DNA from 2 places in the Desulfosporosinus sp. Sb-LF genome. Region 1 is predicted to be linked to the other one. Evidence: riboswitches for the same ligand, from Rfam matches in the RefSeq annotation. Region 1 holds a riboswitch; the other holds the start of a gene.
What was found. A riboswitch is a leader RNA that binds a small molecule or an ion and turns the genes downstream of it on or off. The one in region 1 is predicted to bind cyclic di-GMP.

Region 1 (4,219 bases):
GTTCATGTCACCCTTATGAGGAGTAACAGCATCTGCTTGAACTTGGGTAATTGTACCTGCTTTAACAAGAGCATCTAAAGCCGTTTTAACTCCGTCTGGCCCCTTAACTGCGGTTGTCATAGCAGCTGTAATTGCATCTGCTTGAGTTTGAGTAATGGTCCCTGCTGTGACGAGTGCTTGTAATCCGCCTTGAGGTCCGTTGTGAGCTTCACCTTTAGTAATTGTCATTGTGGTTTTGAGAGCCGCTTGAACAGCGTCTTCTTGGACTTGAGTGATAGTTCCTGCTTTTAAAAGACTATCTAGACGATTTTGAAAACTGCCGTCAATTCCGCCTGACCTTGTTTGAGAAAACTTTGGAACTGATACTGTAGTGTTGCTTGTCGTAGCTGCGAATACAGCAGATGCCGATATAAGTGTTAATATAGAAGTAGCGATTGCAATTGTTTTTGTTTTTCTCATGATATTAACCTCTTTCATTTATAGTTTTGCAATATGTATTTGCAAGAACAATATCATTATGCAATAACTATCTGAACCATAGCTGAGGCTCGGCTGAAAGTTTGCTGAATCTCGCTAGATTATTTCATATCTTCAATTGTCGTTGACTTCAAATATGCTTGCTACCTATTTCTTTCTTATTATCAAGGAGTTCCTGCACGCTCTTAGGATTGTCCATTTTGGCATTAAGAGCAAACAAACTATATTTTAGACTTCCCATCTCACCTAACCGCAACCCCTACCTTAACACACGCTACTTCAGCCGTGGATTGTACTGTTACCTTTTCGACGAAATAATTCATCGTCAAACTTGCTTGTATAACTTTACTCCATTATTTCCTCCACCCTCATCCCACTCTCTAACTAAAAAACAAATGCGTTGGTGTGAGAATTTCTATCTTTGCTGTGCACCCCGTCAAGAGGACAATGAAAAAATAGAACGAAGTTTGCTGAATTGCTACCCGTCTAAAAAGCGGGTAGCAATTCTTTATGCGGCCTTTACGTACTGCTTATGGAACTCCATCGGCGTCATAATATACAAGCGGCGCTGTAAACGCCGATAATTATACATAGAAGATGTAATCAGAAATGGCTTGAACAAGATTCTCCCGGCTGGTGAATTTGTACCCGTAATACCTCTCGCGTTTGAGCTTGGTCTCATTTATATATCTTTTGTTGTGTTCCTTCGGTAGAAATCCTGTTGGTCCGTCTGTTTTGTATCTGAAGAGCCACTTCCTGAATGTCTCTTCAGATACGCCTGCTTCCTGATATGCTGACTTATATCCTATTTTCTTCGAGAGATACAATTCTACTATTCGTACCATCTCATCTACTGGAATTTTTCTCTGTTGTGACATAATTACCCCCAGACTGAACAGTTTTATTTCACTGTCCTGTCTGGGGGTGATTATGTCACTTCTCAACCAACGCATTAAATATTTCTTCGTCAAACTCTTCTAGCAGCGAATCCCTGCTGTTTATCGTCTCAGAGTTCGCCATCCTCATTTTTATCATAGCCAAGAAACCTTGTAGTTCTATAATAGTCCGAATGTTGAAACTCTATTGCGTCCTGTTTTTTTAGACTGATATAAGGCATGATCAGCCCACTTAATTAGGTCAGCTGGAAGAATATCATCCCCAGGCTTGAAGCTACCTACTCCTAAACTAACAGTAACTAAATTTTTGCACTTGGAAGTAACATGAGGAATCTGTAAATTCTCAATGGCCACTCGGATCTGTTCAGCTACTGCAAAAGCACCCGCCGAGTTGGTATTAGGTAATATAACAGAAAATTCTTCGCCGCCATAGCGAGCAAGAGAATCGCCCGGTCTCTTAATAGCGTTCTGAGCTGTTAAAGCTACCATACGTAGGCAATCGTCCCCTTGAAAGTGGCCATAAGTATCATTGTAGAGTTTGAAAAAATCAATGTCGAGCAATAGCAACGACAATGGAGTCTTTTCTCGTTTGGCCCGACTGAGTTCGTCGGCCAACTCTTCGTCAAAATGACGACGGTTAGCAACTCCCGTTAACCCATCTATTGAGGAAAGCAGCTGCAAAGTCTTGTTGACCGTTTCCAGTTGACGAGTAACCTCTAATAAACTCAATTCCCTTGCTTTACGGCAGTCTGTTTCTTTCTTTAGTTTTATAGCTGAGCGCACGCGAGCTAACAATTCGATATTGTCCAATGGTTTCGTAATATAATCCATGGCGCCAACAGAGAAAGCCAATTGAAGTTCTTCTTTTTCCGTTTTCGATGTTACCATAATTATTGGGATATCAAAAGTATCTTCGTTCTGCTTGATCATACGACAAGCCTCGATCCCATCAACATCGGGCATAATGATATCCATTAGAATCAAATCAATGGTTACTTTTCCGTCTACGGACAATTGATCAAGGAATTGATAGGCTTCTGTAGCAGATTGGGCAACTAAAATGTCCGTATAGCCACCAGATTCAAGGAGCGCTTGATTCATGCGTTGACTGTGTAAAGAGTCGTCTACGATTAGGATCGACATAAGACCACCTCACTAGAGAATTGAATGGATATACTCTTTGCCCTTCGAAACTGCATTAAAATGCCTAGTTTATAAATTGAATTTATAAACTAGGCCGGTTGCGCTACTTATTCCACATGTATCAAGCGCCCAAATAAAATACATGCTTCAAAATTTCCTTGTTTTCCTTATGCGATTGTTCATTTTGTCTCAACGCTCTCTTTCCATACATTAGTGTAACACAACCGAAATGTGTAAATTGTAGTAATATGTTTTGTTTTATGACTTTATATTTTTCTTACATGACGAAAATATTTCTATGTGCGAGCTTACCTCAAAAATGTTAAATATGAACCATTCTAACGTATTCCACGGACTGACCTCATGGCTAATTTCGGAAAATCTATGCAGACCCTACCTCTGAAACCCTTGCAACAAGCGAATTTCAATCCGTGAGTGTTTTCATGCTTACCACGGTCTCGACGTGCGTTGATGTTACTTCATTGGTAAGCGTCAATTCAAATCGCCCCGACCTAAAAATTTAGGTGGGGGCGATGAAATCATCGTTTTGATGGTACTTTACACGAATCGAGGGCCGTAAAGGCCTTAGTCTATCCTTAACACTTCCACACCCAAACTTCTATGAGTCTGTGTAATAAAGCCGGGCCATGTCTGTTTCACCTATTATCGTTACGGTATGTTCTTTCTTCCAAATAATCTCGGTGGAACCAGACGGTTTTTCTGCTATTATCGAGGTAACGTTCTTGTCATTATCAATTTCTTCAATTTGTAAAGTATATGGCTCCAGCATTTTTTGGGAGTCATGCTGGGAAGTAAAAGAAGCTGCATTGTTCAAATATGATTCTAATACATCTTTCAAGTTATGATTTGTTATTCTCGTATGATCAATGCCGATCCCGATATAAAATATTTTTTTATCGGGATTGCTAGCAAACCCAGTTATCGTGATTCCCGGCTCTTTGCTAAGTTGATTAATATTTTTCGCTAACGCATTCCCAACTTCCGAAAACTGTTTTATTTCTTGTCCTTTATAACAACCTGCAATAAGTAAAATTACACTCATTAACCCAAGGAATACAATCATATAACGAAAAGTGCACTTCATATAACACCCCCTTAAACAATTTCCTTTGCGTTACATTTGCAAATTCGGACAAAAATATCTATGACGTGATCAAAAATGAACTGTAATGTTGGTAAAACCGGACAAATTGTTAGAATTGTAATCGGCGTAGCAATCGTTCTATCAGGTTTATACTTGAATAATATCAGTCCAGCGAACACAACGCTACGCCAATCCAACGGATAATTTCATTGCTAAATATTTCGGCTCCTAATTTAGACATTTTTCAATCCCTGCAGAATATATAGCAAAAAGAATTCTTTTTTGGAGGTTAATGTGATGAGTGAGATCAATTATGAAAGGCATAAAAAAGGTAGATACTCTGACCCTTCTCCCTACCCTGAGGTGAAAGTTCTTGGCCCTAATCTCAATTATGCTGAAATATTAATGGATGACTATGCGGGTGTAGTCAGTGAGTTTACTGCCATTAGCCAATACCTTTATCATTATTTCTCATTTAAACAAATTGATAAGGAACTTGGTGAGTTACTAGAAAATGTAGCAATAACTGAAATGCTACACATGGAAATTCTGGCAGACACAATAAAAAAACTAGGGGGGAATCCTGTAATAAGAGGCT
Region 2 (4,219 bases), on a different contig from region 1:
AGATAACCCCAATTCATAATTTGCGTTTCATACCATCTTAATATAGTAGTTTTTTCATCTTAAAGCAAACTTCCCACAAGTTCACAACGCACAACTTCTCGTCGAGTGGGGAGATACATCACTTTTACTTGATCTTCAATCTTAAGCTTGTCATAGACATTTTTGTCAACATAGAGTTGTTTTTGTTCTGTCCCGCTACGAACCACTAAAGCAAAAGCTTTGAAGCCTGAATCATAGGCTTTTTCCAGAACCGAACCCTGGATAAAACTTGGTTGAGCTAACCAATCTGGTTGAGAAAAGAATAACAGTTTTGTATAGATTCCTAAAACCCCAACCCATATAAAGGCCTTCCCAGCTAATAGGAGAAAACCCCAAGCATCGCGGGCATAACGCCAAGTCCCCACCGATTTCCAAACCAGTCGAGAAACGACAACACCCCATATCAAAAAGAGTACGACTAAATTTGGCCAGGTCGTACTCCAAAGATAACTATAGTACTCTACCATTTTTTACCTCTTTTTACTACTCTGGCTTAACGAATTGTTCTTTGCTACACTACTACACTACAGTTCGGACAAACATTAGGGCGAAAACGGCCTTCAGAGTTGCACCAAATTGGGAACATTTCCAAATTGGCGGATGATTTTGTCCTCCTTAATTAGAGTCATTATTAAGTATAGTTAATAATAACAGCATTTATAAAGATTCGCAATACTCATATTAGTTATCAAAAGAGTCTATAAGATCAAAGATTATTATTAAAAACTCTAATAATCCATGTTGTAACCAATAGGTTTTTTCCTCAAAAATGCTAAAATACTTTCGCCACTTTCTGGGAGAAGACCCCACGAAGTGGCGAATCTCGCTGTGCAACTTAAATGTCAGAGAGGGGTTGATTTTGAAATTATTTATATCACAATGAAGGTGCTGTGATGTTGCCAGCTGTCAGTGTGATCTCTGAGAAGGCGACTATTTTACCGGTTCCATCCACTTCATAAACATTTACATACTTATTTGTTGTTGCATCTACTCCGGTTAGGTCACTACCCGCTGTATACGCCTTTCCACTAGCTGTGGCTCCTAGGGCCGGCAGTGGCGTTACTTTGCTAACCACTTGTACTTTGAATGTATCTCCAGAGTTATTTGCAACTAACGTCAATTTTGTACTTCCTGCCGAAGCTCCGATATCCGCTACTGGTAAGGTAGTCAAAACAGGTGCTGCAATGTTATTGGCTGTTAGTTTAAATTCCTTGAAGGCTACGATATTACTGGTTCCATCCACTTCGTAAACGTCTATATACTTATCTACATCTACGCCGGTTATGTCATTGCCAGATGTATATATCGTGGTTCCAGTTGGAAGAGTTCCTCCAGTAACCGGCAGGGTACTAATTGCTGCAGTATTTATTAGGTATTGGAATGTATCCCCCTTTTTCAGAGGTGTTAGGGTCAATTTTGTAGTCACTGCTGCACTTCCAGGAGTTGCTGTTGCGGTTTTCACTACAGGTGCTGTAATGTTGCCGGCTGTCAGTGTGATCTCTGAGAAGGCGACTATTTTACCGGTTCCATCCACTTCATAAACATTTACATACTTATTTGTTGTTGCATCTACTCCGGTTAGGTCACTACCCGCTGTATACGCCTTTCCACTAGCTGTGGCTCCTAGGGCCGGCAGTGGCGTTACTTTGCTAACCACTTGTACTTTGAATGTATCTCCAGAGTTATTTGCAACTAACGTCAATTTTGTACTTCCTGCCGAAGCTCCGATATCCGCTACTGGTAAGGTAGTCAAAACAGGTGCTGCAATGTTATTGGCTGTTAGTTTAAATTCCTTGAAGGCTACGATATTACTGGTTCCATCCACTTCGTAAACGTCTATATACTTATCTACATCTACGCCGGTTATGTCATTGCCAGATGTATATATCGTGGTTCCAGTTGGAAGAGTTCCTCCAGTAACCGGCAGGGTACTAATTGCTGCAGTATTTATTAGGTATTGGAATGTATCCCCCTTTTTCAGAGGTGTTAGGGTCAATTTTGTAGTCACTGCTGCACTTCCAGGAGTTGCTGTTGCGGTATTTGCATCAGCCCTTTTAGAGTCAATTACTAGACTCGATATGAGCGATGTAACTAATATACCAACAACTAGACCCCAATTTAAACACGGTTTTATAAGAACTCGAAGCTTAGCATACAGTACAGTCATGTTTTCTTACCTCCTATTTTAGTAATTAAATCTCTCTGCTTCTCTACTGGTTCCTCTATTGAATTATAATGTGTAAATAATAAATCCCTTCTACGTTACCGAAGAGGGGATTCTACACTCTTGTTGTTCGGTAGCCCGGCGATCTTAGATTACCTTAGACCCGTGGCTTTGCGTCCCTATCTTTCGATAGGTTTGCTTTTTTCGGATAGGGTTATATTTGTTTGATTAACATATTATCTATATCGTAAGGTTCTCTTAGAAACTTTACACTTCCTAACAGAAGTTTCTTTAAACTTAGAACAGTGACAGTTACGTTTGATGTTGTCATTAATTATGTTAAATTAGCAAATTTGAATAGCAACAACCTCATTGCCCCTATAATTATATAGCAGACTCCATATCCAGTGAATAAACGTTTTCAGCAGAATCAATAACCTTAATCTGTAATTTTTTCCCTATTAGAGCACTTGGTAATTTCGCAACAAATTTTCCATTTTTATCAGGTTTAGAAGTTGTGAGTAAAAATGGAGTTGCTGGGACCGTGTCATAGATATATACTATGGCATCACTGTTAACACTTCCATCTATTTCTTTCGTTGTCGCATCAATACCATTTAATCCGCCTGACCCATCGTCCTTCACAGACTTAGACTCATCAAGCAGAAGTCCCAGTTTATTTATGGGGTCTTCTAGATTGATGGTCTCCAATGGAGTAGCCATTTGACCTGCCGTTACGGTTAATTTATAGCTGTGTTTCTTATATTGAGGTCCATTTCCATCAACCAATAATGTGTAACTACCAGTGGGCAAATAAACCTTAAATTCCCCATTTATATCCGTTGTTGTTGTCCATGTTGTAGTGGTATTCGATACTTTTACAGGTATACCCCATGTTTCTTCTGTTAGACTGGCCCTGTTAGTACTTCCTCCGATAGAACCTGATTTCCCGCCATCTACTCCAGCTTTAGATGGAATAACTAAACTTACAGTCTTTACCGTTACAGTTGGTGTTGCTGTTGTTCCAGTCGTTGGAATTTTAATAGCGGGCACTTTAATAGTGGGTATTTTTATAGATCGAGTATTCATCACACCATTATCAACGCTGAACAAATTCAGAGAATAATCGCCATCAGCATAAATAATAAAAGTATACTTCCCTGTTAACAAATCGCTTGAAAACGGACCAATGCGGTCGCCACTTGGCCCTTGAAGGGATAGTTTTCCTGCAAGATCAGGTGTAACAGAGGGTTTGACATCGTAAGTAACTGTGACTACAAGATTTACGCTAGAGGTAAAGGCGGAAGGTACTATCACTGAGAATGGAACAATAATCGTCTCACTAAGTTGCCCACTAACCTCGGACATAACGCCTTCCGTAATATATAAGTTATAATCCCCCCCCGAATAGGCTTTAGACGGCGTCACAGTTACAGAGAGACCATCGGGGGATAGTTTAATCGTTGTTGCGACCTTGGTTTGTTTGCTATCAGTGACGTAAACAGTATCGCTACTCACACTCGTACTCAAGAGTGGGGCATTAAACGAAATCGTCCAAACCTTATTAACATCTGTTGTTGTAATAGCCGGCCATATCTTAAAACCCGTGGTAGAAGTAGCCGCAAACACCGACGATACGGATAGAAATAACAAAGTGATTACTAAAAGTATAGCAATCCACCAGGTTTTCTTAACCACGATTCCATCCTTCCTTGCTGTGAATTCTAAGCTTCCCAATTTTTTCGATTCAACTCTGCCATAATCTTCTGCACATAGTCCTGAGTTTCCTTATATGGTGGAACCCCCTGGTATTTATCAACTGCTCCCGGTCCGGCATTATAAGCTGCTAAAGTCATCGGAACATCTCCCTGAAAACGGTCTAGTAAGTCCTTTAAGAAATGTGTTCCCCCATCCAGGTTTTGTTTCGCGTCGTAGGCGTTCTGTACTCCATATGAAGCTGCCGTCCCTGGCATTAACTGCATTAAGCCCATAGCACCAGCCGGTGACGTTACATTA

Region 2: another riboswitch for cyclic di-GMP. It lies ahead of E4K68_RS10725 (hypothetical protein); the one in region 1 lies ahead of E4K68_RS19705 (diguanylate cyclase).

What each region holds. Positions count from the first base shown of each region.
Region 1 is NZ_SPQR01000025.1:358-4,576, forward strand. It holds partial or broken gene E4K68_RS19695 (hypothetical protein) at 1-459, opposite strand, end outside; gene E4K68_RS19700 (IS3 family transposase) at 1,062-1,355, opposite strand; gene E4K68_RS19705 (diguanylate cyclase) at 1,533-2,516, opposite strand; cyclic di-GMP riboswitch class II at 2,600-2,683, opposite strand; gene E4K68_RS19710 (hypothetical protein) at 3,136-3,600, opposite strand; gene E4K68_RS19720 (manganese catalase family protein) at 3,919-4,219, shown strand, end outside.
Region 2 is NZ_SPQR01000006.1:156,328-160,546, reverse strand. It holds gene E4K68_RS10730 (hypothetical protein) at 60-506, opposite strand; gene E4K68_RS10725 (hypothetical protein) at 914-2,206, opposite strand; cyclic di-GMP riboswitch class I at 2,333-2,413, opposite strand; gene E4K68_RS10720 (hypothetical protein) at 2,588-3,901, opposite strand; gene E4K68_RS10715 (lytic transglycosylase domain-containing protein) at 3,928-4,219, opposite strand, start outside.